Regions from separate parts of the Bradyrhizobium sp. SEMIA genome, predicted to be linked through region 1. Evidence: predicted binding sites of a transcription regulator. Region 1 holds the regulator's gene; each other region holds the start of a gene.
What was found. The regulator PhoB, encoded in region 1, activates phosphate uptake and scavenging genes when phosphate is short. The targets are predictions, from matches to a motif close to TGTCATNNANCTGTCAT.

Region 2: FOM02_RS07790 (UDP-2,3-diacylglucosamine diphosphatase) is a predicted target of PhoB. The motif match lies at 1,786-1,802, and genes of this name have one in related genera.
Region 3: FOM02_RS31945 (DUF2794 domain-containing protein) is a predicted target of PhoB. The motif match lies at 2,008-2,024, and genes of this name have one in related genera.

The regions. Positions count from the first base shown of each region.
Region 1 is NZ_CP046601.1:8,928,657-8,931,929, reverse strand. It holds gene pstB (phosphate ABC transporter ATP-binding protein PstB) at 1-194, shown strand, start outside; gene phoU (phosphate signaling complex protein PhoU) at 206-922, shown strand; gene phoB (phosphate regulon transcriptional regulator PhoB) at 945-1,652, shown strand; gene FOM02_RS42735 (GcrA family cell cycle regulator) at 1,757-2,269, opposite strand; gene FOM02_RS42730 (aspartate aminotransferase family protein) at 2,724-3,273, shown strand, end outside.
Region 2 is NZ_CP046601.1:1,636,497-1,639,769, forward strand. It holds gene FOM02_RS07785 (glycosyltransferase family 4 protein) at 1-936, opposite strand, end outside; gene FOM02_RS07790 (UDP-2,3-diacylglucosamine diphosphatase) at 950-1,762, opposite strand; partial or broken gene thiD (bifunctional hydroxymethylpyrimidine kinase/phosphomethylpyrimidine kinase) at 1,979-2,776, opposite strand; gene FOM02_RS07800 (hybrid sensor histidine kinase/response regulator) at 3,102-3,273, shown strand, end outside.
Region 3 is NZ_CP046601.1:6,634,455-6,637,727, reverse strand. It holds gene acnA (aconitate hydratase AcnA) at 1-470, shown strand, start outside; gene FOM02_RS31950 (DUF1223 domain-containing protein) at 690-1,466, shown strand; gene FOM02_RS31945 (DUF2794 domain-containing protein) at 2,088-2,459, shown strand; gene FOM02_RS31940 (GNAT family N-acetyltransferase) at 2,585-3,115, opposite strand.

The sequences.
Region 1 (3,273 bases):
AGTTGATCCAGGAGCTGTCCGAGAACTACACGATCGCGATCGTCACCCACAACATGCAGCAGGCGGCCCGCGTCTCTGACAAGACCGCCTTCATGTATCTTGGCGAGCTGATCGAGTTCGACGACACCAGCAAGATCTTCACGTCGCCGAGCGATCGGCGGACGCAGGATTACATCACCGGCCGGTTCGGCTGAGGAGACGGGATATGGGTTCTGAACATACCGCAAAGGCCTTCGACACCGACCTCCAGGAGCTCACGCGCCTGGTCGCCGAGATGGGCGGCCTCGCCGAGCGCATGATAGTCGATTCCGTCGACGCGCTGATCCGCCGCGACGTCGCGCTCGGCCAGCGCGTGGTCGCGACCGACGCCGAGATCGACGCGCTCCAGAAGAAGATCGAGGAGCGCGCCGTTCTCACCATCGCCCGTCGCCAGCCGATGGCGGTGGACCTGCGCGAAATCGTCGGCGCGATGCGCGTCGCGACCGATCTCGAGCGCATCGGCGACCTCGCCAAGAACATGGGCAAGCGCGTCGCGGCGCTGGAGACGGACTTCCATCCGCTCAAGCTGTTCCGCGGCCTCGAGCACATGACCGACCTCGTGCAGCAGCAGGTTAAGTCGGTGCTGGACGCCTACGCCGCGCACGACCTGCCGGCGGCGATGGCGGTGTGGAAGGGCGACGAGGAAGTCGACGCCATCTGCACCTCGCTGTTCCGCGAGCTCCTCACCTACATGATGGAGGATCCGCGCAACATCTCGTTCTGCATCCACCTGATGTTCTGCGCCAAGAACATCGAGCGCATCGGTGACCATGCCACCAACATCGCCGAGACCGTGTTCTACATGATCGAGGGCCAGGCGATCACCGACAAGCGGCCGAAGGGTGACATGACGACCTTTGCCACAACGGTCCCGAATAGCTGAAGAGTCAAGGAGCGACGACACCATGGGCGCACGCATTATGGTGGTTGAAGACGAGGAAGCTCTCACCGAGCTGCTTCGCTACAACCTCGAAGGCGACGGCTATGACGTCGAGACGGTGATGCGCGGCGACGACGCCGACACCCGTCTCAAAGAACACATCCCCGACCTGATCGTGCTCGACTGGATGCTGCCGGGCCTCTCCGGCATCGAGCTGTGCCGGCGGCTGCGCACCCGCCCGGAGACCAAGCAGCTGCCGATCATCATGCTCACCGCGCGCGGCGAGGAGAGCGAGCGGGTGCGGGGGCTTGCGACCGGCGCCGACGATTACATCGTCAAGCCGTTCTCGGTGCCGGAGCTGCTGGCGCGCGTGAAGGGCCTGCTCAGGCGCGCAAGCCCGGAGCGGCTCGCCACCGTGCTCGCCTATGGCGACATCGAGCTCGACCGCGACAAGCGCCGCGTCGCGCGCTCGGGCCGGCCGATCGATCTCGGCCCGACCGAATATCGCCTGCTGGAGTTCTTCCTCGAGCATCCGGGCCGCGTGTTCTCGCGCGAGCAGCTGCTCGACAGCGTCTGGGGCCGTGACATCTACATCGACGAACGCACCGTCGACGTGCATATCGGCCGCCTGCGCAAGCTGCTCAATCTCGGTCGTGAGCAGGACCCGATCCGCACTGTCCGCGGCGCCGGCTACGCGCTCGACGACCGCTTTGCGAAGGCGGAGCAGACGTAAGAACGATTGCAAGCGAGCAAAATAAAAGCGCGCCAAGTGGCGCGCTTTTTTATGTCACGGGTCGTCCCGGTCGCGTGCCGGGACGATGTCGTTTGAAGCAGCGTTCAGCGCGTGCCGGGCTTTGCCGGCGCACGGCGACGATCCGCCGCCGGCTGGTAGGCGACGCGCGAGTGCTGCGCGCAATAGGGCAGGCCGGAAAGCGCCTTGCCGCCGCAGAAGAAGAAATCCGGGCTCGAGGGATCGCCGACCGGCCAGTGGCAGGTCGCCTCGTTCAGCTCCAGCAGCGACAGCCGCTGGCTCATCGGCACCACGTTATCGTAGGTGACCGGCTCGGCCTCCACCTCGACCTCGAAGGCCTGCGCCAGTGCGGTGTTGCCGCGCGAGATCGGACGGCTCACGCGCATCATGTGCTGCGCGGGGCGGGCCTTGCGCGGCCGGGGCGCTGCCGATGAGGGGCTCTTGGCGCGGCCGGACAGGCCGAGCCTGTGCACTTTGCCGATCACGGCATTGCGGGTCACATTGCCGAGCTCGGCCGCGATCTGGCTGGCCGAAAGTCCGGCCTCCCAGAGCTTCTTCAGCTGCTCGACGCGATCATCGGACCAGGTCAAAACCGTCATTGCACCCTTTCCCTCGCTGCCGGCCAGCCATCCTGGGGCCTCACAGCGAATGCCTAAGCCTTGAAAAACCCGTGCCGCCAGAATCCCTTAAGGCTCGCCGGGCACGCAGGATGCGCCCGAACGTTTACGCCGGTACATGAGGACTCTTGGGATCAGAACTGCTGCACGAGATGTCGTATCTGACAGTCCAAACGCTACAATATGGCGTGACTCGCGCGCAAGAGTCCGCCGACTCGCTTCCACATGTTCCGTGGTGAAAATCCCGCAAAATCGGCACCGCAAGACTACGGATTCAGCGTTTCCCGGGGCTTTCGGGCGGCATTGACACCCGTCTCACCAGGCATAAGATAGTCGCACGTGCCGCCCTTAAAAGGCGGCACGTTTCGTTTTCCGGGCCGGTCAATGGTGCGTTGCGCAATGCACTCAAGCCGTCCGCAACATCCAAGTGATCGTCATGACCAACAGCGCCGCGCCGCATTTGCTCCCCGTTTTCGCCAGGGCCGACCTCGGTTTCGAGCGCGGCGAAGGCTGCTGGCTGATCGCGACCAATGGCGAGCGCTATCTCGACTTCACTTCGGGCGTCGCGGTGAACGCGCTCGGCCATGCCCATCCCGCGCTGGTCAAGGCGTTGCAGGAGCAGGCGACGAAGCTGTGGCACATGTCGAACCTGTTCCAGAGCCCCGACGGCGAGAAGCTCGCCGCGCGCCTGTGCAGCGAGAGCTTTGCGGACTTCGTGTTCTTCTGCAATTCGGGCGCCGAAGCGCTGGAGGGCGTGATCAAGCTGGTCCGCCATCATCACTTCTCCAAGGGGCATCCGGAGCGCTACCGCATCATCACCTTCGAAGGCGCCTTCCACGGCCGCACGCTGGCAACACTGGCTGCAACGGGATCTGCAAAATATCTCGAAGGTTTCGGTCCGCCGATGGACGGCTTCGACCAGGTGCCGCATGGCGACATCGAGGCCGTGAAGAAGGCGATCGGCCCGCAGACCGCCGGCATCCTGA
Region 2 (3,273 bases), 2.4 Mb from region 1:
GGCGGCGAACTCGACGCAGTCCTGCCGGGAGATCCCGAGCGCCGCGAAACACGCGCTGCGTAGGTCGTGATCGAGCGCGCCGACCGGCGCATCACCGATCACGTCGCGCGGGCCCTTCACCGGAAAGGCCGCAACCGGCAGGCCGCTTGCGAGCGCCTCCAGCAGCACCAGGCCGAACGTGTCGGTCTTGCTGGGAAAGACGAAAACATCGGCGGCGGCATAGATCTCCGCCAGTGCCTCGCCGTGCTTCTCTCCTAGGAAGATCGCATCGGGATAGGCGTCTTCCAGCGAGGCGCGCGCCGGGCCGTCGCCGACGACCACCTTGGTGCCAGGCAGGTCGAGCTCAAGGAAGGCTTCGAGGTTCTTCTCCACCGCGACGCGGCCGACCGAGAGGAACACCGGCGCCGGCAGGCACAGGTCGATGGCGCGGGGATGGAACAAGTGAGTGTCGACGCCGCGCGGCCACAACACGACATTGTCGAAACCGCGCTCGGTCAATTCGCAGGCGAGTGCCGGCGTCGCCGCCATCACGGCGCGGCTCGGCGCGTGAAAGCGGCGCAGCGCCCGCCAGATCAGTGAGCCCGGCACCGGCACGCGGGCGCGGACATATTCGGGGAAACGGGTGTGGAAGCTGGTCGTGAACGGCAGCTTGCGCTGGCGGCAATAGCGGCGGACCATCAGGCCGATCGGCCCTTCGGTCGCGATATGGATGCTGTCGGGGCGCGCTTCCTCGATCAGCTTCGCGATCCGCGCCGGACGCGGCATCGCCAGCCGCACGTCGCGATAGCTCGGCATCGCGAAGGTGCGGAACGATTGCGGCGTCAGGAACGTGAACTCGACACCGAGCCCCTTGGCGGCCTCAGCGAGCTTGGTCAGCGTCCGAACCACACCGTTGACTTGCGGGTGCCAGGCGTCGGTCGCGACCAGGATGCGCATCAAGCCGCCTCTGTTACGCAGCTCTGGCTGCCACCTGCGGAACTTGTGCCGGCTTCCGCAGCTGGTCGGCCCAGGTGATGATCTCGAAATTGCCGTCGTCGTGCTCGACCAGCGCGGTGCAGCTCTCGACCCAGTCACCGCAGTTCATGTAGCGGATGCCGTTCTCGTCGCGGATCACGGCGTAATGGATGTGGCCGCAGATCACGCCGTCGGCGTCATGGCGCCGTGCCTCGGCGGAGAGCGCCTGCTCGAACGCGCCGATATAGTTGACCGCGTTCTTGACCTTCTGCTTGGCCCATTGCGATAGCGACCAATAGGGCACGCCGAACATGCGGCGGAAGAAGTTGACGAAGCGATTCATCTGGATCGCGAAGTCGTAGGCCTTGTCGCCGAGATGCGCGAGCCAGCGCGCGTTCTGCACCACGAGGTCGAAGATGTCGCCGTGGATGACGAGGTAACGCTTGCCATCCACGCCGGTGTGGACGGTGTTCTCGACGACGTCGATGCCGCCGAAATGCGTGCCGTAATAGTTGCGCAGGAACTCGTCGTGATTGCCGGGCACGTAGATGATCTTGGCGCCCTTGCGCGCCTTGCGCAGCAGCTTCTGGACGAGGTCGTTATGCGATTGCGGCCAGTGCCAGCTCGATTTCAGCGCCCAGCCGTCGACGATGTCGCCCACGAGATAGATCGTATCGGCATCGTGGTAGCGCAGGAAGTCGAGCAGAAGGTCGGCTTGAGAACCGCGGGCTCCGAGATGAACGTCGGAGATGAACAACGTGCGAAAGCGCCGCTCCGGGCTCTCGTCACTCACATCGTAACTTCCCATGCGACCGCCCGTAACAATTTCCCGTGACAGGGGGATGACGATTGAACCTTTGAGGCACCCTCAGTTACGAATCAAACCTTGCCTCGCCCTCCCCGCGAATATCAGTCGCATGCGACAATCAGGCGACATGAAGCGGCGATGACCGCCCGCAAAGCTACGGAACCCCAAGGCGTTATTGGTTAACGCCGGGAGCCGCCGTGCCGCGCGAGGCCGGCGTCAATAGAACTTGTGGAAATGATGGATCGGGCCGTGGCCGTGGCCGACGCTGAAGCGGTCGGCGGCGGCGATCGCCGCGCTGATCCAGGCCTTGGCGCTCTGCACGGCGCGCTCGAGATCCTCGCCCCTGGCGAGCCCGGCCGCGACCGCCGACGACAGCGAGCAGCCGGTGCCATGGGTGTTGCGTGTGGCGACGCGCGGGGCGGCAAGTGATATCGTTTTTCCGAATTTACGAGATAGTCGATGCTCTCGGCCCCCTCGCCGTGGCCGCCCTTGATCAGCACCGCGCCGCAGCCGAGCGCCAGCAGGCGGCGGCCCTGACGCTCGATCTCCGCCTCGCTGGCCGCAACGGGCTCGTCGAGAAGCGCGGCGCTCCGGCAGATTGGGCGTGATCACGGAGGCGAGCGGCATCAGTCTTGTGCGCAGCGCGTCCACGGCTTCGGACGCCAGCAGGCGATCGCCGGAGGTCGCGACCATCACGGGATCGAGCACGATATGGCGGGGCTTCCAGCGCGTCAGCGCGGCCGCGATCGCATCGATGCTGGCGGCCTGGGCCACCATGCCGATCTTCACCGCGCCGACCTCGAGATCGGAGAACACCGCGTCGATCTGCGCGGTGACGAAATCGGCCGGCACCGCGTGGATGCGGGTGACGCCGCGCGTGTTCTGCGCCGTCAGCGCCGTGATCGCGGAGGCGCCGTAGACGCCGAACGCGGCAAAGGTCTTCAGGTCCGCCTGGATGCCGGCGCCACCGCTCGAATCCGAGCCGGCGATGGTGAGTGCGACCGGCGTCGTCATCGCGGGACACATCTGCTTGATAGGAACTGCGCCATGGCCTGTCCTAGCGCGGCCGTGGAACGCCAGCAAGCGTTGCGGGCCGCGGCCAGCCGTGATTCGCTGTGCTGACGGCCCCGCGAATCAGGTGGAGCCGATCCGGCGCGGCACCGGCGGCCCGCAATCGTGCGGGCTTGCAAAATGCAACCGCGCCGTCCCCTTGGTACGGTCTCGCGTTCGGCGTGTGTGTCCATGCGTGAGACGTTGGGCGGCGGGACCCGTCCAACGGCAGCAGCGATGCGGGCCGCCCCGGCCCGCGAAGCCTCGAATGCCAGCTTGGGGTGGAACCATGTGGGCCTTTCTCGAACGTATCCTCGACCCCTCGATGTTCTCGCCGCACGGCATCTGCCTGCTGTGGGAACCCGAACTGATCTGGCTCCATGTCGTCTCCGACGCGATCATCGCCGCCGCCTATTTCTCGATTCCGTTCGCCCTCGCCATTTTCGTCACCAAACGGCGCG
Region 3 (3,273 bases), 2.3 Mb from region 1:
GCCTGACCAAGCACTGGCCCGACGGCGAGCAGATGTCGATCTACGACGCCGCGATGAAGTATCAGCAGGAGCAGGTGCCGCTCGTCGTGTTCGCCGGCGCCGAATACGGCAACGGCTCCTCGCGCGACTGGGCTGCGAAGGGCACGCGTCTGCTCGGCGTTCGCGCCGTGATCTGCCAGAGCTTCGAGCGCATCCATCGCTCCAACCTGGTCGGCATGGGCGTGCTGCCGCTGACCTTCGAGGAAGGCACCTCGTGGCAGTCGCTGGGCCTGAAAGGCGACGAGAAGGTCACGCTGCGTGGCCTCGTCGGCGACCTCAAGCCGCGCCAGAAGCTGACCGCGGAGATCGTCTCCGGTGACGGCTCGCTGCAGCGCGTTTCGCTGCTCTGCCGCATCGATACGCTGGACGAGCTCGACTACTACCGGAACGGCGGCATCCTGCACTACGTGCTGCGCAAGCTCGCGGCCTAAGCGCGAATTTGTGAACGGTGGCTCACTGCGACGTGAGTAGAAGGTTAAACGAAGGCGGCCTATCACAAGGCCGCCTTCGCGCGTTTGCGGCATGCTTCAGATGGGCCCGCCCGGCGGAAATCCCGCCCAGGACGGTTGAACATGCCGCGCCCCGTAAGATTACGGTGACCATCAGGCGATAAGCTTCCCCCCAACGACTGACGATGTGTGACGTTCGACATGACGACAATGACGGCTTCTAATCTGGTTTCGCGCTGGTCCGGTGCACTCTGGTCGGGAGCGCTCAGCATCTGCGCCATCGCCGCCATCATCCGTCCCGCCCACGCCGATCCGCGCGCCGTTGTCGAATTGTTTACCTCGCAGGGCTGCTCGTCCTGCCCGCCCGCCGACAAGATCATCGGCGATCTCTCCAGCGATCCCTCGATCATCGCGCTGAGCATGCCGATCGATTATTGGGACTATCTCGGCTGGAAGGACACGCTGGCGGATTCGCGTTTCTCGGCGCGGCAGCGCGCCTATTCGCGCATGCGCGGCGACCGCGAGGTCTACACGCCGCAGGTCGTGGTCAATGGCTCGGCGCATGTCATCGGCAGCGATCGTGCCGGCATCGAGAATGCGATCGGCAAGACCGACAAGAGCAGTGGCGTGATGAGCGTGCCGGTGACGATGTCGCTCTCGGGCAAGCAGATCAACGTGTCGGTGGCCGCGAGCAAGGAGCCGGCGGTCTCGCATGGCGAGGTCTGGATCTGCTCGGTCGCCAAATCGGTGCCGATCTCGATCAGCCGTGGCGAAAATCGCGGACAGCAGATCACCTATCACAACGTGGTGCGCAATTTGCTCAAGGTCGGCGACTGGACTGGCCGTCCGGAAAGCTGGACCGTGCCGCTCGAGAACCTCACGCGCGACGGCGTCGACGGCGCGGTGGTCTATGTCCAGGACGGCAGCCGCGACAAGCCCGGTCCGATGCTGGGCGCAGCGTACACGTCGCTGCATTGATTCGAATTTCTCTCTAGCGTCGCACTCGCTCTAACTCTTCATGTGGAGAGCGAGAGTATGCGCGAGATCGTCTCAGGAGATCTGGTCTCCCGTCATTCCGGGGCGCGCGAAGCGCGAGCCCGGAATCCATCGATCCACAATCCGAGCTGAGAAATGGATTCCGGGCTGGCGCCAAGCGGCGCGCCCCGGAATGACAGCGCGTCAGAAACAATCCGACACAAACAAAAAAGGACCAACTTGCGTTGGCCCTCCTTGTCGCGCGTACAGACCCGATCCTGTTCGACCCCGGGGGGCTGGGGGCTGAGGAATCCGGAACCGAAAGGACCGGGCCAACGCACACGAATCTTTTCGCAATGCAGGGCGGCGGGCACTGGGCGGAAAAGCGGCGACAGTATGATTCCTGCTAACGATCCCGTGACGGTTTGCCGCGACAGAGTTCCACTTTTGCGTGTGGTCCAATTCGCACCCGATCAGGCGGGTTGAGCCCAGAGCCCTGTCCCGGATTCCTGCAAGAGCCCTTGCGGCGAGGAGCGGTTGGCGCGATCATGTGACTGTCATGATCCGCGGTACCCTGGGACGGTTTCGCGGGCGCGATCATGCTGTGCGATGAGGAGCGCTCCCATGAGTCTGACGTCGGAGGATGCCGATCCGAGCGAGCAGCGCGCGGCGGCGCGGCCCATCGCGGTGAACGCGCAGCCGAACCGGGTGACGTTCAACCGGCTCGAGCTGCACCGCATTCTCAATCTCTATGGCCGCATGGTCGCCGACGGCGAGTGGCGCGACTATGCCATCGACTTCCTGAAGGACCGCGCCGTGTTCTCGGTCTATCGCCGCGCCTCGGAAGTGCCGATCTACCGCATCGAGAAGGACCCGCGCCTCGCGCGCAAGCAGGGCATGTACAGCGTGATCTCGGCGACCGGCCTGATCCTGCGCCGCGGCCATGAGCTCGAGCGCGTGCTGCTGGTGATCGACCGGAAATTGGCGGTGGTCTAACCGCACGAACGGTGCCGTAGGGTGGGCAAAGGCGCAAAGCGCCGTGCCCACGACCTTTCCGTAATCGCCCTGATGGTGGGCACGCTTCGCTTTGCCCACCCTACGAGCGGTGCCGTGGCGAGGCCCTACTTCCCCGGCACCGTCTTCGCGCCCTCGCCGAGGTCGCGCTGCATCATCACCGTGTCGAGCCAGCGACCGAACTTCAGCCCGACATTGGGGTGGGTGCCGATCATCTTGAAGCCGCCCCTGGTGTGCACGCCGATCGAGCCGGCATTGGCGGAATCGCCGATCACGGCGATCATCTGGCGGAAGCCGCGCGCCTCGCATTCGGTGATCAGCCGCTCCAGCAGCAGCGAGCCGATGCCGCGGCGGTGGAAACTCGGATCGAGGTAGATCGAGTTCTCGACCGTGAAGCGATAGGCCGGCCGTGGCCGGTAGGCACCGGCATAGGCATAGCCGGCGACGCTGCCGTCGAGGATGGCGACGAAATAGGGATAGCCGCCGTCGACCAGCGTGCGGTAACGGCGGGTCATCTCGGCTAGGTCAGGCGGATCCAGCTCGAACGTCGCAGTGCCCTCGCGAACGGCCTGCTGGTAGATGGCGGTGATGGCGGGAAGGTCGGCCTCGGTCGTGGGCCTGATATCGGGTGCGGACATGGCCTCAGACTAGAGGCTTCGCCCGGTTGCTGGAAGGGGGCCGCCACCGTCTCCCGGTCGTCATTGCGAGCGTAGCGAAGCAATCCAGAAATGCATCCGCGGAGGGCCTCCGGATTGCTTCGTCGCAAGGGCTCCTCGCAATGACGAGGAGAGCTACC